Regions from separate parts of the Aminobacter sp. Y103A genome, predicted to be linked through region 3. Evidence: predicted binding sites of a transcription regulator. Region 3 holds the regulator's gene; each other region holds the start of a gene.
What was found. The regulator PhoB, encoded in region 3, activates phosphate uptake and scavenging genes when phosphate is short. The targets are predictions, from matches to a motif close to TGTCATNNANCTGTCAT.

Region 1: Amn_RS12725 (esterase-like activity of phytase family protein) is a predicted target of PhoB. The motif match lies at 3,210-3,226, and genes of this name have one in related genera.
Region 2: Amn_RS29115 (DUF4956 domain-containing protein) is a predicted target of PhoB. The motif match lies at 2,394-2,410, and genes of this name have one in related genera.
Region 4: olsB (l-ornithine N(alpha)-acyltransferase) is a predicted target of PhoB. The motif match lies at 1,530-1,546, and genes of this name have one in related genera.

Annotation. Positions count from the first base shown of each region.
Region 1 covers NZ_AP017986.1:2,607,772-2,612,829, reverse strand. Annotated here, with positions in the region: gene Amn_RS12745 (alpha/beta hydrolase) at 1-156, shown strand, start outside; gene Amn_RS12740 (FMN-binding negative transcriptional regulator) at 171-821, shown strand; gene Amn_RS12735 (acetyltransferase) at 844-1,281, shown strand; gene Amn_RS12730 (GNAT family N-acetyltransferase) at 1,285-1,743, shown strand; gene Amn_RS12725 (esterase-like activity of phytase family protein) at 1,781-3,139, opposite strand; gene Amn_RS12720 (GNAT family N-acetyltransferase) at 3,253-3,783, opposite strand; gene tyrS (tyrosine--tRNA ligase) at 3,943-5,058, shown strand, end outside.
Region 2 covers NZ_AP017987.1:328,717-333,774, reverse strand. Annotated here, with positions in the region: gene Amn_RS29125 (esterase-like activity of phytase family protein) at 1-824, opposite strand, end outside; gene Amn_RS29120 (polyphosphate polymerase domain-containing protein) at 836-1,648, opposite strand; gene Amn_RS29115 (DUF4956 domain-containing protein) at 1,626-2,210, opposite strand; gene Amn_RS29110 (S8 family serine peptidase) at 2,440-3,801, opposite strand; gene Amn_RS29105 (RNA polymerase sigma factor) at 3,978-4,517, shown strand; gene Amn_RS29100 (anti-sigma factor family protein) at 4,514-5,058, shown strand, end outside.
Region 3 covers NZ_AP017986.1:4,941,891-4,946,948, forward strand. Annotated here, with positions in the region: gene Amn_RS24205 (sugar ABC transporter permease) at 1-460, opposite strand, end outside; gene xylF (D-xylose ABC transporter substrate-binding protein) at 601-1,641, opposite strand; gene Amn_RS24215 (ROK family protein) at 1,891-3,132, shown strand; gene phoB (phosphate regulon transcriptional regulator PhoB) at 3,159-3,848, opposite strand; gene phoU (phosphate signaling complex protein PhoU) at 3,947-4,651, opposite strand; gene pstB (phosphate ABC transporter ATP-binding protein PstB) at 4,690-5,058, opposite strand, start outside.
Region 4 covers NZ_AP017986.1:520,216-525,273, reverse strand. Annotated here, with positions in the region: gene Amn_RS02465 (PAS domain-containing hybrid sensor histidine kinase/response regulator) at 1-1,468, shown strand, start outside; gene olsB (l-ornithine N(alpha)-acyltransferase) at 1,670-2,500, shown strand; gene Amn_RS02455 (MmcQ/YjbR family DNA-binding protein) at 2,505-2,858, shown strand; gene Amn_RS02450 (SRPBCC family protein) at 2,879-3,358, shown strand; gene Amn_RS02445 (hypothetical protein) at 3,385-3,732, opposite strand; gene Amn_RS02440 (NAD(P)/FAD-dependent oxidoreductase) at 3,758-5,058, opposite strand, start outside.

The DNA of each region.
Region 1 (5,058 bases), 2.3 Mb from region 3:
ACGCAGAAGGGCATCACCATCACCCAGAAGACGCTCCCCGGCGCCAACCACTTCTTCGGCAACGACCCGGAACTGGTGATCGACGAGTGCGCCGAGTATCTCGACCGCCGTCTCGCCGGCGAGCTTTCGGACCCGCGTCCGAAGCGCCTGCGCTAAGAGGAGTTCCGCGCATGTACCAGCCGCCGCTGTTTCGCGAGACCAGGCTGGACGTTTTGCATGCGCTGATCCGCAACCATCCGCTCGGCCTTCTGATCTGCAACGGATCGGAAGGCCCGGTGGCAAATCCGCTGCCATTTCTGCTCGACGCCGACATCGGCCCGAATGGACGGCTGCGAGCGCATCTCGCCCGCGCCAACCCGCAATGGCAGTTGTTGGCTGAAACGCCTGACATGCCGGTGCTGGTGGTGTTCCAGGGCGAGGACGCATACGTCACCCCATCCTGGTACGAAACCAAGCGCGAAACCGGCAAGGTCGTTCCGACCTGGAACTATGCGACCGTGCAGGTGCGCGGCATGGCGCGTGTCATCGACGACAAGGACTGGCTTGCCGGGCAGATCGCCGCGCTCACCGCCAGCCAGGAAGCCGGGCGGACCGAGCCCTGGCAGGTCTCCGACGCGCCTGATGCCTACATCGCAGCCCAACTGAAGGGCATCATCGGGCTCGAAATCGACATCACCGCCATCGACGGCAAATGGAAGGTCAGCCAGAACCGGCCCGTCGGCGACCGCATCGGCGTCGCTGAAGGCATAGAGGCCGAGCAGAAGCCGGCCGGCGGCATGGCGCAACTGGTCCGCCAGTATGGCGGGCTCGCGGGCGAATAGCCCTTTCGACCTGGAGCCTCTCATGAACATCCGTCCCCGCGTCGCGGCCGACAATGCCGTGCTCGTCGCCATCTGGGAGGATGCCGTGCGTGCCACACATCACTTCCTCGGCGAAGACGACATTCAGTTCTTCCGTCCGCTCGTCCGCGACGACTATCTGCCCGCCGTCGAGATGCTGGTGGCGGAGGACAGCGATGGCAAGCCCGTCGGCTTCATCGGCCTGGACGGCCCAAAGGTCGAAATGCTGTTCGTCAGCACCAGCCAGCATGGCAAAGGCATCGGCAAGGCGCTGATCGAGCATGTCGGCCGGCTGAAGGGGCCGCTTGCGGTCGACGTGAACGAGCAGAACCCGGGTGGCGTCGCCTTCTATCTGAAATGCGGCTTCAGGCAGGTCGGGCGCTCCGAACGCGACGGCCAGGGAAAGCCATTTCCTCTGCTGCACCTGGCGCAGGCGTCCTGAGGCATGAACGGGATCAGCTTCCGGCCGTTTCGCAGCTACGAGCTAGCAGCTTATGTGGCGTGGTTCGATGATGCCGAGGTGGCACGGCGCGTCGACTTCCCCGGCACGGACTGGTTCGCCTATGTCACGGATCCGGCAAGTCCGGCCCATCTTGTCGTGGCCACGCATGGTGCGAGCGACACTCCGCTTGCCGTGTTGCAATATGACGAGCAGGACGACGGCGGCATCAGCCTGCTGATCGTGCTCGACCCCAGCCAACGCGGCCGAGGGCTTGGCAAACGTGTGCTGGCGGCCTTGGTCGCGCATGTCAGCGGCCGTTACACCCATATCGACGGCCAAATCGAAAACGACAATCTCGCCTCCATCGCCTGCGTCGAAAGCTGCGGCTTTGTCCGTCAGGCCGAGAAGCCGGACGACGGATTCCTGTTGTACCGAAAGCCACTTGGGGTCGGAATCTCATAGAATGAATCCGGGCCGCCAAGGCGGCCCGGATGTTGCCTTACTTGGCCTTCAGGAAGTCGCCAACTTCAAGCAGGACGAATTCGTTGTCGTCAGCCTTGTCGAGCGAGCGGCCGGCCGAGAACGGCAGGTTGTTGTCGTTGCCGACGACGATGTGGCTCTCGTCGACGAGATCGACATTCTCGATGGTGACGAAGGGCATATCATAAAAGCCCTCGCCGCCGCCCTGGCGCTTCTTGTTGTCGGGGTCGGCAATCTTCATGAGGTCGATGTAGCCGACCTTGCGCACGGCCTTGCCGACATTGTCGTCAGTCATCTCGATCTTGTAGATGCGCTTGACCTTGGCCGCGCGAGCGAAGCAGTCGGGCTTAGGGGCGTTGGCGTCTGCGCAGGCCTTGTCGGCGGTGCCGGCGCCGTTGTCGCGCTCGATGACGAGTGCGTCGGTGGCGCTGATCATGTTGAAATCGCCGATCGCCTCGCCGCCGTCGGCCAGCGGATAGAGCCAGCTACGGCCGGTCCATTCCTTCTTGGCGGCATCGAACTCGATGACGCGCAGCGCCGTCTTGCCGTCGACCTTCTCGACTTCGCCGTCGGCCATGTAGCGCGGCCCTTCGAGCATGCCGAAAAGCCTGGAGCCGTCCTTGGACATGGCAAGGCCTTCATAACCACCCGAACGCTTGAGGTTGAAGACCGGATTCTTGGCGACCGGATTGCCCGGCAGGGTCAGCGTCGGATGGTCGGGCGAACGGACGGGCTCGCCTTCGGCAACGGTGTCGATGACGTCGGTCAGCTTGCCGTCGAGATCGAACTTCAGCAGATACGGGCCGAACTCCTCGCCGACCCAGAAGCCATCAGCGACCGGCTGGATCGATTCGACGTCGAAATCACCACCGGTGAGGAAGCGGGTGTCGGAGCCTTCGAGCACGATCGGGAACGGCGCCTTGCGGTCGGGATCGGTCAGGAACAGGGTCTTGATGCGGTTCATCGTGCCCTTGTCCCAATCGAATGAGACGTGGTGCAGCATCAGAGCAGCGTCGGTGGAGTTCAGCTTGTTGCCGAAGCCGTTGTCCGACAGCGACCAGAACGTGCCGTCGCCGACGGCCTTGATGCCGGAGAAGCCCTGGACGGGCTGGCCGTCGAAAGGCAGCGACAAGCCGGTCGGGCGCACGCCGTCCTTGCCCGGCACAGTGCCGAGGCCTTCGGCGCGCTTGCGGTCGGGCGTGGTGAACTTGCCCGAGCTGCGCAGGTGCTCCGGCGCGTTTTCGGGTGAAGCAATGATCGTGTTCGCCGGCAGGATGGCGTGACCGGCAAGCGTTGCCTTGAATTCCGTCTCCTCCGCGAAGGCGGAGGCGGTGGTAAGCGCGAGAACAGCCGCAGCCAGATAGAGAGAGCGTCGCATGTTGGACCCCGATTGGTTGAAGGAACGCCCTCCAGCTAGGTCCGGGCCATGTCGGGCAGGTGACGCCTCGGTGAAACTTTGATGAAGTCCCCTGACGCTGGCGGCAGGACCGCCTAGCGCTTCCGCGGGTCGGTGCTGCTCATGGTGTAGACGTGGGCCTCAAGCCCGTTCATCGGTCCGGTGTGCTGGAAGCGCATGCCGATCTTTTCCAGCACGTTCAGCGACGTCGCGTTGTCGACATGGGCAAAGGCGATGAAGTGATCGCCTATCCTGCGGTCGAAGAAGAAGTTGGCCAGGGCTGCGGCTATCTCGGTGGCGTAGCCATTGCCCCAGAATTGCGGGGCAATGGCATAACCGAGTTCGAACTGGCCGGTAGCGGCGAACATGGAGAAACCGGCGCGACCGACGAAGCGCGCGTCCTCGCGCCGCTGCAGCTTGAGTTTGGTGATGCCGTGCAGCCGGTATTCCTCGGCCCAGCCCCTCATGCGGCCGGCAGCCTCGTCGCGTGTCCAGGGCTGGCCGGTGATCGACAGATAGCGCGACGCCTGCACCTGCGAATGCAGCCAGACGAGATCGTCCAGGTCGGTGTCGCGCCACGTCCGGAGCAACAGCCGTGGTGTCTCGAGAACCGTTTCATCCGTCATGTTGGCGTCCATCCATGCACCGCAGTCGTTTCCGGCACCACAAGGGACGCCGCTGACGGTTGGCAATCCTTGTGATTCTGGCACTTCAGATGCTAAAGCGCTGGCGTCGCCGATCCAAAGCCGGATCTGCCGTACCAATCGTCCGCCGAGAGAGAAACCATGTCCGCCTTCAAGTCCGATTTCCTGCGCACCCTTTCCGAGCGCGGCTTCATCCACCAGACCTCGGATGACGCCGGCCTCGACGATCTGTTCCGCAAGGAAACCGTGTCGGCCTATATCGGCTTCGATCCGACGGCGTCGAGCCTGCATGCCGGCGGCCTGATCCAGATCATGATGCTGTACTGGATGCAGAAGACCGGCCATCGCCCCGTGCCGCTGATGGGCGGCGGCACCGGCATGGTCGGCGACCCGTCCTTCAAGGACGAGGCGCGCAAGCTGATGACGCCCGAATTGATCCAGTCCAACATCGACGGCATCAAGCAGGTGTTTTCGAACTACCTGACCTTCGGCGACGGTCCGCGCGATGCGATGATGGTCAACAACGCCGAGTGGCTGCTGCCGCTCAACTATCTCGAATTCCTGCGCGATGTCGGCCAGCATTTCTCGGTCAACCGCATGCTGAGCTTCGATTCCGTCAAGCAGCGCCTCGACCGCGAGCAGTCGCTGTCGTTCCTCGAATTCAACTACATGATCCTGCAGGCTTACGACTTCGTCGAGCTCAACAAGCGCTACGGCCTGCGCCTGCAGATGGGCGGCTCCGACCAGTGGGGCAACATCGTCAACGGCATCGACCTGGGCCACCGCCTCGGTACGCCGCAGCTCTACGCGCTGACCTCGCCGCTCTTGACGACCTCGTCCGGCGCCAAGATGGGCAAGTCGATGAACGGAGCCGTCTGGCTCAATGCCGACATGCTGTCGCCTTATGATTTCTGGCAGTACTGGCGCAACACCGAGGACGCCGATGTCGAGCGCTTCCTGAAGCTATACACGGCGATGCCGCTCGACGAGATCGCGCGCCTGGCAGCCCTTGGCGGCTCGGAGATCAACGACGCCAAGAAGGTGCTGGCGACCGAGGTGACCGCGATGCTGCACGGCCGCGCGGCAGCCGAACAGTCGGCCGAGACGGCGCGGAAGACCTTCGAGGAAGGCGCGCTCGCCGATACGCTGCCGACGGTCGAGGTGCCAGGCGACGAGCTGAAGGCCGGCATCGGGCTGCTGTCGCTTGTCGTTCGCGCCGGGTTGGCCGCTTCGAACGGCGAAGCACGCCGTCACGTC
Region 2 (5,058 bases), on a different replicon from region 3:
CCTTCGAAGTTGTCAGTGAGCAACTGGCTGACCCCCGGGTCGAGATTTTCGACAGCGCAAACATTGGCCTCGCCGCATGTATTCGGATCGAAAACCCTGAGGCGGCCGATGCTTGGCGCGCCCTTCTGTTGGCGCGTCCGTTCAATCAGCAGCAGGCGACCTTCCGGCATCGGCTCGATTGCCTTGAGGTTGCTGCGCTTGGGCTGGAAGGTAGCGAAGCTCCAGCGCCTGCCGTCGAGGCCATGGATGGTGTGGGTGTCGCCCGGCTCGCTCAGCAACGCCTCCTCCGGTGCAGTGACCACACCAAGCGAACCCGCGATTGCCACCGCTTCGAGGCGGCTGTTGGCCTCGCTGTACTTTGCCGCATCGGCCAGTGCTTCCGGCAGTTGCAGCGCACCGAGCACGGTGCCGTCGGGCTTGAAGCGATGGATAGCCGGCCCATCCTCGAAGGCGACGAGAAGTTGGGTGTCGCCCTGCTTGCCGTTGTTGCCATTGCTGACGGCCAGCCCCTCGGCGTTGACGACCTGTGGGGCCATGCCTGCCCTCAACGGCACCGACTGGACGGGCTCCAGATTGGCGATCCTGCCGTCCGCGATCTCGAGCCGGAAGTGATGCAGCACGCCGTCGTCGGAGACGGCGTAAAGCAGCTTCTCGTCGGCATCCCAGGCCAGGCCGGACAGTTCGTTGATCGATTGGCCGTCCGGCGCGGTTGCCGGAGCAGGCCTGCTGTCCAGCACTGCAAGTTCGGACGAACCTGCCATGACGGGGGCCGCGAGCACGAGGGCTGAAGCGCCGAGCAGCGCGGCGGTAAAGTGCTTGATCATGTCTCTCACTCCTATTGGATGTTTGGCTGGTGCAGGGCTGGACGATCGGTCACGCTGCCAAGCTTGCGCAGCGCCGGCAGGAAGCGGTTGTGCTTGGTGCCGGGGTTCAGCAGCGCGGTGGCGACGCAATATTTCGAGCAGCGCTTGGTCGGGTGCTGGTGCAGCGCCCTGAGGATGCCGTCGGCAACGCCATTGCCATTTGCCGACTTGGTTTCGAGGATGAACAGGTTGGGGTCGACGGCACGACGCGCGCCGCCGGCAAAGAACTCGAGACCGGTGTCGATGGTCATGCGTTCGCCGCCCTGCCGGGCCACCAGCGTCATGCGGCGGTAGCGCATGTCGAGGACACGGGACAGTTGATGTGGGAAGGTCTGGCCGTATTGCGCGTGGTAGACCTTGTCGATGAAGGTCACTGCCTCGTCGTCGAGTTTGCCGAAGCTCTCGACGTCGAGGTCGAGGCGCTTCTTGACGGTCATGCCGCGCTTGTCCTTGAGCTTCACTTCCAGAAAGCATAGCCCCGCCTCGACATAGCGCCGGATGCGCACCTTGGCCCGCTGCCGCCGGCCCTGGTGGTGGTCGAAATAGCTGCGGCGCCCGGCGTCGTCGAAGTAGCAGGTCTCGTAAGTGAAGGCGCGCCGGCCTTCGATCTCCAACATGTCGAAGACCTCGGTGAAAGTGCCGGCGGCCTGCATCAGCACGGTGCCGTCGACAACATATTTGTTGTCCAGCCGCTCCAGCATGGCGGCCTTGCCGTTCAGAGCCTTCAGGCTGATCGGCGCGAAGCCGCCTGCGATCAGCACGTCAGTGCTTGCGATAATGGACATTGAGCTTCGCCATTTCCGTGATGTAGTCGAGCTGCAGCACCTGGTAGGACAGCACGTCGACGCCCAGCCGCTGGGACAGCTCGCAGCGCATGGCAGCGGGGTCCGACAGCAGCGCGACATTGATCTTGTCGAGCGACACCTTGGTACCGCTGACCGACTGCAGCATGCGGGGATGATCGACGACGAAGGCACCGACGAGCACCAAGGCAACCGTCACCGCCACGAAGGGCAAGGTCGTGCCCTGGACCGAGCAGATGACGGCAATCGCCACGCTGCCGAAGAAGTAGGTCATTTCGGTCTTCGACAGTGGCTCCGATCGGAGCGTGAACAGCGCCAGGATGGCGAACAGTCCGAAGCCGGCGGCAACCCCAAACTGCACGGTCGACAGCACGGTCAGCACGGCAAAGACGAAGATGTTGAATAGCGCCGCGGCGGTGACCAGTTCCTTGTCGCGATAGCGACGGTAATACATGCCGAACAGCAGTGCCGACATGCCGGTCAGGTTGATGCAGAAGCGAGCGAGTTCGGCCGCGAAGGGCGTCTGTAGCAACTGCGCGATCATTGCCCTCTCCCCGTCGTGGAAGAAGGCCTTCGTAGTGCCTGACAAGGCGAGCAAGGGATTGGCATTTGCGGTTCTCCTGAATTGCGCCGCCGAGCGGCTACGTCAGGAAGAACGGGCGTTGCGAGAACCTATTCCATCGCCGGCAAACTATTTTCAATCTCGGCGCGGAACCTGCAAATCGGCATGAAAACAGTATGATACGAGACGCCTCTCGCGCGTCGCCTGCGGCTCAGCTCCGACAGATCGTTCGCGCATTGAGCAGGCCCCAGCCAAACACCGGATCCTTGCCGGGCTTGCCGAGATCCTCGGCACCCTGGCGCAAAAGCGTCTCGACCTCGCCGGCCTTGAGCTCAGGATTGGCGGCCTTGACCATCGCCACTGCCGCCGTGACAAAAGGTGCGGCAAAGGACGTGCCGGTCTTTGATGAGGCGCCCTTGACCGAGGCCGCCGTCCAGACCTGAACGCCGGGTGCTGCGATGTCGATATGATCGCCGGCTCCGGCCCGCCGGTAGGGATTCTTGCGCCGGTCGATCGCCGTTACGGCAATCACAGGCTCGTAGGCGCCGGGGTAGAGCGGGGCGGCGCGCGGGCCGCCATTGCCGGCGGCTGCGACCAGCACGATGTCGCGCATTGCCGCCGCTTCGACCGTTCGTTCCAGCAGAAGGTTAGCCGGACCCGTCAGGCTCATGTTGATGACGAGCACCCCCTTGCCCGCCAGCAGGTTGATCGCCCGCACAAGATCGTAGACGGCGGACCGGTCGTCATTGCCATTGCGCTGGAAAGCATCCACCGCAACGAGTTCGCCGCCGGGCACGAGGCCCGGCGTTCGGCTTTCCGCCGAGCCTACGAGAAGGGCTGCCACCGCGGTGCCGTGCTGGCGCCCGGACTCAGGCAGGTCACCAGCCGCCAGTCGGATCGTCTCGATCCGCCCGCCGGCAAAGGCGAGATGTTCCTCATTGATCGCCGTGTCGATGAGGCCGATCCGCGTCGATGCCGTGCAGCGATCCGGCATGTCAGATGCCTCCGGCCAGCCGACGACATGGCGCGCCAGGCATTGTTCCGCGCCACAAGCTTCGGCACGGTCCTGGTCGGGGCGGTAGAAATGGTTGAAGTCGACGACCGCATCGGGTGCCGTGGCCGCTACCTCGGCACGCGCCGCTTCGAGCGTCGTGCCGTTGGGAACAGTGAGCTTGACGATTTCGGCTCCAACGAGCGGAACATCGGCCCGGTCGCTGATGCCGTAGCCCGCGGCGGTCAGGCGCGTGATCGAGGCCTGATCGAGGCCGATTGCCACGATCTCCCGTGGCGCCTCGCGCACAAGCGCGGGCGCTGTGCGGACCACCTTGCGTCGTGGCTCAGGCTTGCCGAAGAGATCGGAGAGATTACGCCCCTTCCCCGTTCCCGGCGAGCTGGAATCCCTGCTCTCCGAGCGGCTTCCGCCGCCATCATCATCGTCGTCATCGGCCAGCGCAATCCCGCCGCCGAAAACCTCTCCCCGCATGGGAGTGACCACGGACGCGCCAAAGGTCGCGCCGCCCAGCGCCACCGCGAACACAAGCGCAAGGGAACCTGACGGGCGCTTCAGCTTCATGGTTTGTCCTTTCCCCGGCGATATGGCGCGCTGATGGCAATTGTTAGCGATCCACATAAGCCTTTCGTCATCCCATATCATTTTGACTACATTTGTGCATTTTGAGCCCAACGGACGGGAGACCGGTTTATTCCATCACCTCGCCGATTTCCGCGGGAGAGACAGGATAGGACTGCATGAAGGGTGACGATGTTTCGGTCAGCGATCGGCTGATCGCTTTCCTACCCAATCTGCGTCGGTTCGCCATCTCGCTGTGCCGGTCGCGTGATCTAGCCGACGACCTCGTGCAGGCGGCATGCGAACGAGCGCTCGCCAGCCAGGACCGGTTCGAAGCGGGCACCCGCTTCGATGCATGGATGTTCCGCATCCTGCGCAACCTGTGGATCGACCAGGTGCGCCGGACCAAGACGGCCGGCCCGCGCGAGGATATCGACGACCGCAACGACATCGTCGGCGTAAGCGGCGAGCATGACGCCGAAGCCCGGCTGACGCTGCAAAGCGTGGCCGCGGCAATCGACGAGCTTGTTGACGATCAGCGCGAGGTCTTGCTGCTCGTCTGCGTCGAAGACCTGTCCTACAAGGAGGCGGCCGAGGTGCTGGGCATCCCCATTGGTACAGTGATGAGCAGGCTTGCCCGGGCCCGCAAGAATCTTGCAGAGGCGGCTGGAATAAACGCCGCAACCGACCGTTCACCGGGTAAAGGTGGGAAGGCATGAACAGGCGCGATTTCGACGACGAAACACTGATGGCCTTCGCCGACGGCGAACTCGACGCCGAAACCACGGCGGCGATCGAGGAGGCTATGGGCAGCGACGATGCGCTCATTGTCCGCATCGCCACCTTCCTGGAAAGCCGCGCCAAAGCGTCAGCGGCGCTGAAGCCGCTGATCGACGAGCCGGTTCCCGAGGCGCTGACGCAGTCGGTGCAGAAGATGATCGATGAGGCGCGCATGCGCGAAAACGCAACTGCTGAACCAATCCAGCAGCCTGCGACAGACAACGTCGTGACCTTCCAGCCGAAGGCAACACCGAGCAAGGTCGGCTCGAGCTGGACGCTGCCGCTCGCGGCATCGCTTGCCGCCGTCATCGTCGGCGCCGGCGGCTATCTCGCCGGCAAGGCAGGCATGCCAGTTGCGGACGGCCTTGTCCTTGCTGGGATTACCGACCCGGCGATGATCAGAACGCTCAATGCAACGCCGTCAGGTAGCGATGTGACTGTCGGCGACACGACTGTACGGCTCGTTTCCAGTTTCCGTGA
Region 3 (5,058 bases):
GCGCGCCTATCATCAGGCCAAGCGCAATACCAATGGCAAGTGCCAACGCCCAGATCCACGGATTACCAAGTTCGAGACCGACGGCTTTGACCAGGAAATGCACCTGGGCAAAGCCCATCACCATGCCGATCAGGCCTTCGGCCGACCCGACCGACAGGTCGATATTGCGCATGACGATAACCAGCACCATGCCGGTCGCCATAATCGCCACGGCAGACGCTTGCACCGACAGGTTCCACAGATTGCGGGCGGTCAGGAAGGTGCGGCTGTCGAATTCGAACGGGTTGACGCCAAGGCGCAAGCTCGAAATCACCTGCAGCCCGACCCAGATCAGAAGCAGCGCACCGACCATGCCGAGCATGCGCGTATCGATCTCGGTTGCCTTGAGAAAGCGTCCGACCGGGCCGAGTTCGGTCGTTCGCGCTCGGTCTGCCGGCGCGTTGGTTGTCGTGTCTGTCATTGATACCTCCCGACCGGATAGCCGTCTAAGCGGCAGCCGGTGTGCGCATGATAGGGTCAATCCGCCATGTCATGAAGCGGGCGCTTTTGAAAAACGCCGCGGGCAAGCCGCGGCGTTTGACCGACCGGATCGAACCGATCTCAGTTGCAGGCTGCGACCGAACCGGCCGCCACGCCCTGGCAGACCACGTCCTTGCCAACCCAGCCGGCGTCGATGACGACGTCGAGGTTGTCCTTGGTGATCGGAACAGGCGTCAGGAAGACCGAGTTCAGCTCGAGGCCGCCAGGCGTCTTGAACTTGGTGACGTTGGCGATCTCTTCCATCTTCTTGCCATCGGCGAGCTGCGAGGCGATTTCGGCGGCGTTCTTGCCGAGCTCGCGCGCGTCCTTCCACACCGAGACGGTCTGAGTGCCGAGCGCGATGCGGTTCAGCGCGGCATGGTCGCCGTCCTGGCCCGACACCGGCACCGAGCCGGCAAGGCCCTGTGCCTGAAGCGCTGCGATCGCGCCACCGGCGGTGCCGTCGTTCGAAGCCACGACCGCGTCGATCTTGTTGTCGTTGGCGGTCAGGAACTGTTCCATGTTCTTCTGGGCATTGGCCGGCAGCCAGCCATCGGTATAGGCCTCGCCGACATTCTTGATCTTGCCGGCGTCGACGGCTTCCTTGAGCACTTCCATCTGCCCGGCGAACAGGAAGTCGGCGTTCGGATCTGCACCGCTGCCCTTGATGAAGACGTAGTTGCCTTCAGGCTTGGCGGCGAACACGCCCTTGGCCTGCATGCGGCCGACTTCCTTGTTGTCGAAGGTCAGGTAGAAGGCGTCCTTGTTCTCGATCAGGCGGTCGTAGCCGACAACAGGAATGCCTTCGGCGACGGCCTTGTCGACAGCCGGTCCGATGGCCGAGGCGTCCTGAGCCAGGATGATCAGGGCGTTGGCGCCCTGGGAGATCAGGCTTTCGACGTCGGTCAGCTGCTTGGCCGGCGACGACTGCGCGTCAGCCGAGATGTACTTGTCGCCGGCGGCCTCGATGGCGGCCTTCATGGCGGCTTCGTCGGTCTTCCAGCGCTCTTCCTGGAAGTTCGACCAGGAGACGCCGATGACCTTGTCCTTTGCCGAAGCCACTGCCGTAAGCGACAGAGTCATGGCAACGCCCGCCAGGATGGCGGTGGTAAACTTTTTCATTATTTCCTCCCTGCGCCCAATGGGCGCGCCTACTTCGCGATAGCCCTTGGAGAAGCTCTTTTTTTCGAGCCTCGAAAAAATACTGACTCAATGCCCGGCCACTGTCAACATGGTTTCGCGAGCGCTCCTTATTTTTTTCGGAGCCCGAAATAAATAGAGACATTTGGCGCTGGCTCTGTCACAATCACTTGGCGCGTAAGGGACTGCCGCTTAAGAAGGGCAGCGCTTCGCCGGGAGGAAGACGAGCACATGTCGGTCGGCATACGTCACGACGATCTGAGACGGCGCAACCGCGCCATGGTTATATCCGCGGTTCGCCGAGCCAGCCAGCCATCGCGCACCGAAATCGCTGCCACCACCGGCCTCAGCCATTCGACGATCTCGACGATTTCCTCCGATCTCATATCAGAAGGCATCCTTGCCGAGGCCAAGTTCAGCGAACCCGTCTCCATGAAACGGGGGCGGCCGCAGGTCGGGTTGATGCTCGATGCCGACGCTGCGTCTGTCGTTGCGGTCGTGCTCTCGCTCAACAGCCTGTCCGCCGCCATCATCGACTATGCCGGCAACACCGTGACCGAAGAGACCCGGCGGCTTGTCACGCAGCAGATGCCTGCCGAGGCGCTGGTCGACGAATGCGTCGGAATGGTCCGGCGCCTGATCGACAGCGCCGGCGCTTCGGGCGGCGCCGTCCTACGCATCGCCATCGCCGTCCAGGGCATCACCGACGCCGCCTCGCGCAAGCTGTTGTGGTCTCCCATCACCCGCTACGACGACATCCCCTTCGCCGACCGGCTGGAGCAGGAGTTCGGCGTACCTGTTTCGGTTGAGAACGACTGCAACATGATCGCCGAGGCCCTGCGCTGGCGAGATCCGGTGCGTTATCGCGACGACTTCATCGCCATCCTGCTCTCGCACGGCATCGGCATGGGCCTAGTCATCAAGGGCGAGCTGTTCACCGGCACGCAGTCGTCGGGTGCCGAGTTCGGCCACATGATCCACCGCCCGGACGGCGCGCTTTGCCGCTGCGGCCGCCGCGGCTGCATCGAGGCCTATGCCGGCAACTACGCCATCTGGCGCAACGCAAGGGTTGGCGACGAGAATGCCGAGCCGCTGGCCGACCTGTCCGACGACGACATCAGGGCCGTGGCAGATGCGGCACGTGACCATGATGGCCCCGAACGCGAGGCCTTTCGCAAGGCCGGCGAAGCCATCGGCTTTGGACTCGGCTCGATGTTTGCGCTGTTCGACCCGGCCCCCCTCGCCTTCGTCGGCGTCGGCGCAACCGCCTTCGACATCATGGAGCCACATGTGCGCGCGGCCATCGCCAAGACGGCGGGCGGGCTGCACTCGAAGGCGATCTCCTTCGACACCGAACCCAACGAGGTTCCGCTCAAACGCGAGGGCGCGATGATGCGCGCGCTGCTTGCCGTTGATCAGGAGATTTTTGCCGCAGGCACGGCTCCACGCCGTGCCGGTGCCGACGTCGCCTAGCTGAGCGGAAAAGAGCCCGAAGCGGCTCAGTCCTCGCGGATGGCGTAGCCGGCACCGCGAATGGTCCGGATCACGTCAGGCATGCGGCCGTTGTTGACCGCCTTGCGCAGGCGCCCGACATGCACGTCAACGGTGCGCTCGTCGATATAGATCGTCTCGCCCCAGACATTGTCGAGCAACTGGCTGCGCGAGAACACGCGGCCCGGGTGCCGCATCATGAATTCGAGCAAGCGGAATTCGGTCGGCCCGAGCTTGATCTCGCTCTTCTTGCGGTAGACGCGGTGCGACTCGCGGTCGAGCATGATGTCGCCGACCTTGAGCACCGAGGACAGCACCTCGGGTTTGGCCCGGCGCAGCAGCGCCTTGACGCGCGCCATGAATTCCGGCGTCGAGAACGGCTTGACCAGGTAGTCGTCGGCCCCGGTCGAAAGCCCGCGCACCCTGTCGCTTTCCTCGCCCCGCGCCGTCAGCATGATGATCGGCAGGCGTTCGGTGTCGGGACGCATCCTGAGCCGGCGGCACAGTTCGATACCCGACAGCGCCGGCACCATCCAGTCGAGCACCAGCAGGTCGGGCACGTTTTCCTGGAGCCGGATCTCGGCCTCGTCGCCACGCGTGACGACCTCGACCTGATAGCCTTCGGATTCGAGATTGTAGCGAAGCAGCACGCCCAGCGGCTCTTCGTCTTCGACGACCATGACCTTGGGAGCGATCATTGGCTATACCTTGTCCTTGCGCATGGCCGCTTCTGGACCATGCGCTGATTTAACCTATGCAGCGCCCCCGCGCCAAACGCATGCGGTTGCGGAAATGCTCAGGCCGGAACCGTCGTCGTGGTCTCGTCGACCTTGGGCCGGTTCAGCGGCAGCTGCGTACCCGTCACGACGAAATAGGCGTTCTCGGCGATGTTGGTGACATGGTCGCCGATGCGCTCGAGGTTCTTGGCGCAGAACAGCAGATGCGTGCAGGCCGTGATGTTGCGCGGATCTTCCATCATGTAGGTCAGGAGTTCGCGGAACACGGCGGTGTACTGGATGTCGATCTTCTGGTCGTCGGCGCGCAGATCCTTCAGGCCCTCGGCCTGACGCGCGACATAGAGATCGACGACGCCGCGAACCTGGCCGAGCACCAGCTGCGCCATCGCATCGATCGAATGCGAGAGATTGCGCGGGGTCGGCGACTGGCCGACAGCGCCGACCCGCTTGGCAATGTTCTTGGCGAGGTCGCCGATGCGCTCGAGGTCACCCGCCATGCGGATGGCACCGACCACGGCGCGCAAATCCTGCGCCATCGGCTGGCGCTTGGCGATCAGCGTGATCGCCGAATTGTCGAGATCGCGCTGCTTGGCGTCCATGATCGTATCGTCGGCAACGACGTTTTGCGCCAGTGCCTGGTCGGACGTGAGAAGCGCGCGGATGGCGCCGGCCACCATTGCGCTGGAAAGATCGCCCATGTCGCGGATGAGCTGGTCGACGTGCTGAAGTTCTTCGTCGAAGGACCGGACTGTATGTTCGCCCATGATTTCTTCCTCGTATCGTGTGCCGCGACGAAACCCACTCAGCCGAAGCGGCCGGTGATGTAGTCCTGCGTCCGCTTGTCGTCGGGGTTGGTGAACATCTTGTCGGTCGGGCCTTCCTCGACGAGATAGCCGAGGTGGAACATCGCCGTGCGCTGCGACACGCGCGCCGCCTGCTGCATCGAGTGCGTGACGATGACGATCGTGTAGTTCTCGCGCAGTTCGTCGATCAGCTCCTCGACCTTGGCGGTGGCGATCGGGTCGAGCGCCGAACACGGCTCGTCCATCAGGATCACCTCGGGCGAAACGGCGATGGCGCGCGCGATGCACAGGCGCTGCTGCTGGCCGCCCGACAGGCCGGTGCCCGGCTCGTTGAGACGGTCCTTGGCTTCGTTCCACAGAGCGGCCTT
Region 4 (5,058 bases), 1.2 Mb from region 3:
GGGCATGGCCAAGCTTCTGCACGACACCGAACTGTCGCCCGAGCAGCGCACCTATGTCGGCGCCGTCTCGACCTCGGCCAGCGCGCTTCTGGCGCTGATCGAGGACCTGCTCGACTACTCCAAGATCGAGGCGGGCCGCTTCGATCCCGAGCCCCAGCCGATGTCGCCGCGCGAGATCGCCGACAGTGTCGTCGAGCTTTTGGCGTCGCGCGCATTCGCCAAGGGCATCGGGCTCGGCTGCCATGTCGCGTCCAACGTGCCGCAGATGATCTCGGCCGATCCTGGCCGCGTCCGCCAGGTGCTGCTCAACCTGATCGGTAACGCCATCAAGTTCACCGACGCCGGGGGCGTCCGGCTCAGCGTCAAGCGGACCGGCGACGACCATCCCGGCAAGATCCGCTTCACAGTGAGCGATACCGGCCCCGGCCTGCGTCCCGAGGACGTCGAGCGCATCTTCGAGGAGTTCGAGCAGGCCGACGGCACCTCGACACGCTCGCATGGCGGCGCCGGGCTCGGGCTCGCCATCTCCAGACGGCTGGTCACCGCCATGGGCGGCACGATCACCGTCACCAGCCAACCCGGCGAAGGCTCGCAATTCGCCTTCGAACTGCCGGCTTTTGGCGCAACCGATACGCCCCAGACCAATGCCGATGCGCTGGCCGGCCGATGTGCCGTCATCCTGTCAAGAAACACCACCGAGGCAGAAGCACTGGCCGAAACCATTCGCGCGCATGGCGGCCGCGCCGACATTGCGGTGACGCCCGAACAGGCCGCCGCATTCGCCGAAGGCTGCAACGCGCTGCTGGTCGACGCCGCGCTCGAGGACAATGACGGCCGTCTGCTCAAGCAATTGCGCGAAACCGGCTTCTCCGCCAGCGAGGCGATCACGTTGATCGCGCCGACCGACCGCGGACTGCTCGGCGAACTGCGCGCCAGCGGCTATGCCACCTTCCTGGCCCGGCCGGTTCGCGGCGAGACGCTGCTGCGGATACTTCTGGCGAATCAGGGCGTGGTGCCGGGCAAGCCGCAGCTTGCCAGCCGTCGCGCTGCGGCCAAGCCCGCGAATCATTCGCAGCTTCGCGGCCTGTCGGTGCTGATCGCCGAGGACAACGACATCAATGCCATGCTCGCCCGCGCCGTGCTGGTGAAAGCAGGCCATCGCGTCGACGTCGTCAACAATGGCAAGGCCGCCGTCGAAGCGGTGACGGGCGCCAGCCGCAAGCGGCGCTACGATGTCGTGCTGATGGACATGCATATGCCCGTGATGGACGGATTGGACGCCATTTCGGCCATTCGCAGGCATGAGGAGCAGCATGGCCTGGCTGCCGTGCCGATCATGGTGCTGTCCGCCGACAGCCAGGAAAAAACCCGCCACGCGGTGCTCGCCCATGGCGCCAGCGGCTTCGTCACCAAGCCGCTCGACCCCGATGTCCTGATCAATCTCGTCGAGCAGCGGGCCGCTGCGTGAACTAAATCACGGTGATTTTCCTAGCCGGCTACTCGACGTTGCTTGCCCGCCCAGACTTGCCGCGACAGGTTGATCACGATACTGTCACAATCCTGTAGCACCGACACCGTATCCCCGCGCCAGGAGGGATGGCTCGAAGGAGAATCACCCGTGCATACAGCCTTGCCGGACAGTGACACTCAGAAAGCCAACGGCGCCAAGGTGACAGTGCCTTCCAAACCTTTACTGCCAGGGACGCCGCTCGGACGGATCGGGACGCTTGAGGTTCGCCTCGCCCGGGACGAGGCGGAAATCGCCGCCGCCCAGGAAGTGCGCTACCGCGTGTTCTTCGACGAACTCGGTGCCAGGAAGCAGGCGCTGCACTCGATCGAGCGGCGCGACGCCGACCGGTTCGACGATATTTGCGATCACCTGCTGGTCTTCGATACCTCGATCAATGGCCCCGAGCATCGCCGAATCGTCGGCACCTATCGCCTGCTGCGCCAAGAGCGCGCAACGGCGGCCGGCGGCTTCTACTCCGACGACGAGTTCGAGCTGAACAAGCTCATCGCCCGCCATCCCGGCCAGCGCTTCCTCGAACTCGGCCGTTCCTGCGTGCTGCCCGAATACCGCTCCAAGCGCACCATCGAGGCGCTGTGGCAAGGCATCTGGGCCTATCTGAACCGCTATGACATCGACGTCATGACCGGTTGCGCATCGTTCCACGGCACTGTGCCCGCAGCGCATGCCGAGGCGCTGACCTATCTCGCCCATCACTGCCGCACCAGCGCAGACTGGGACGTGCGGGCAGTTGCCGGACGCTATTGCGCCATGGACCTGATGCCGATCGAAGCAGTCAACGCCAAGTCGGCGATCGCTGCGATGCCGCCGCTGATCAAGGGTTATCTGCGCGTTGGCGCCAAGATCGGCGACGGCTGCGTCATCGACCACGACTTCGGCACGACCGACGTCTTCATCGTCATGCCGGTCAAGGAAATCGGCGCCCGCTACATCAACTATTACGGCGGCGAAACCCAGCGCTTCGCCGCCTAGTGCCATGACCGACGACCTCCGGCCTGCCTTCGACAAGCTGCTAGCTGCGGCCGAAGGACTGGCTGAGGTGGTCGAAGGCACCTCCTACGGCACGCCGTCGCTTCACGTCCGCAAGAAATTCCTCTGCCGCGTCAAGGATGCCGACACGGTGGCGGTGGTGTGCGCGCTCGAGGAAAAGGAGATGCTGATGGAGGCCGATCCGCATCTCTATTTCGAGACCGCCCACTACAAGGGCTGGCCGGTGTTCCTGGTGCGCATCCACGACATTCCAGCCGATCAGCTGAGGACAAAGCTCGAACACGCCTGGTTGAGGCAGGCACCGAAGAGCCTGCTCAAGGCGCGGCAAGCAGCCGGCTGACGAACAGGGACGAGGCGCAGATGGCAGGCGCTGGTGAGCACGGACGGACGGACACGGGATCGCGCCTCATCAAGGCTACGCCCGACATCATCTACCGGGCGCTGATCGAGCCGCAAGCCGTGGCGAGCTGGCGTCCGCCACAGGGCATGCGCGGCAAAGTCCTGGCCTTCGACGCGCGCGAGGGCGGCACCTTTCGTATGGCCTTCATCTATGAAGACGAGCATGGGCACGGCAAGACCACCGACAATGCCGATGTCTTCGAGGGCCGGTTTGCCGAACTGATTCCTGGCCGCCGCGTCATCGAGCTCGTCGAATTCGAATCGGACGACCCGTCCTTTGCCGGGACCATGCGGATCGTGACGACACTGGAACCGGTCGAAGGCGGCACACGGGTCACCGTCAGCTGCGAAAACGTGCCCCCGGGCATCAGCGAGGACGACCATCGCGAGGGCATCGCCTCGTCGCTTGAAAACCTCGCGGCCTTCGTCGAAGCCCGCTAAGGGTGCCAGTCGCGCGAGGCATCTGATCAGCCGCAGGTATCGGAAGCGAGATCGTTGACCCGCTGCTCCCTGACGGCGTCGGCGATGTTGGCCATCAGCGCCAGGCAGACCAGCATGCAGGTCCCGGCGACCAGCAGCCGCAACGGTTTTCTGAAATGCCTGCCGTTGAGGACCGCGCCCGCGCCATAGATCGCCAATCCGAGAGTGCCGAAGAGCAGCACCGGGCCAGGGCCGTCGCAGTCGATGCCCGCGCCGCCCCAAGCAGTATACTCGTTCGCTGGCATCAGCCCGAACAAGGCGATGGGCAGTGCGACGACAAGGCCCACATAGCCAAGGATAGCTATGAGGCGGTGCGGCTGGTTCTGCCCGGTCATGCCAGCGGCGCCCCGGCGAAGGCGGTCATTGAGGCGTGGGCGGCGCATGCATGGCGTCCGCCGCAGGGGGCCGGCGCAACGCGTCGGCGGTTGCCAGCTCGTCGACGGCGGCAACGCCGCTCGCGTCGATCTGCGCCTCGCCTTGGGTGATCAGACGGGCGCCGCGCTGGTTGCGGGCGTGAATCCACAACCAGTTGATGGCGACGCTCAGCCGCGCCCGCGAGCCGATGAGGAAGTAGATATGGGCGATGCCCCACAACCACCACGCCAGCGCCCCTTTCAGCTTGATCCATCCGAAATCGATGACCGCGCGTCGCTTGCCGATCTGCGCCAGGCTACCCTGGTGGCGGTAGTGGAACGGCCGCGGCCCGGCGTCGCCGCGCAGCCGAGCCTTGATGCTGGAGGCGACGTGCTGGCCCTGCTGCTTGGCGGCGGGAGCGATGCCGGGCGCCGGCCTCCCGTCCGGCCCGTTCACCGTCACCATGTCGCCGACGGCGAAGATCTCGGCGTGGCCGGGCACCGTCAGGTCGGGCATGACCTGGAGACGGCCGGCCCTGTCGGCCGGGGCACCGAGCCATTCGGCGGCGGGCGATGCGCGAACACCGGCGGCCCAGATGATGGTCTTCGTCGCCAGCCTGGTGTCGCCATAGGTGACGCTGTCGGCGTTGCAGTCGGAGACGGCGCGACCGAGTTCGACCTCGATGCCGAGCTTGCGCAGCGAGCGCAACGCATATTCGGAAAGGTCGTCGGGGAACCCGCCAAGGACGCGCGGACCGGCCTCGATCAGCACCACCCGCGCCTTGCCGGTGTCGATGTTGCGGAAATCGCGCGGCAGCGTGTCCCGCGCCAGTTCGGCGATCGTTCCGGCCATTTCCACCCCGGTGGGGCCGGCACCGACGATGACGAAGGTCAGCAGTGCCGCCTGCTTTTCCGTATCTGTCTCCCGTTCGGCGCGTTCGAACGCTACCAGGATGCGGCGGCGGATGGTCGTTGCGTCCTCGAGCGTCTTCAGGCCGAGCGCAAAGGGCTCCCACTCGTCGTGACCGAAATATGCGTGCCGCGCCCCGGTCGCCAGCACCAAGCTGTCATAGGGTACCGTCTCGCCACCTTCGAGCAGAACGTGGCGCCGTTCGGCATCAACGCCGGTGACGCTGGCCAGGATTGTTGTCACGTCCGGCCTGTTCCAGACCAGCGAACGGATCGGCCAGGCGATCTCTGAGGTGGCCAGCGAAGCCGTCGCTACCTGGTAGAGCAGAGGCTGGAACAGGTGATGGTTGCGCCGGTCGATGAAGGTGACGCTGACTGCTGCGCCTGCCAGCCCCTTGA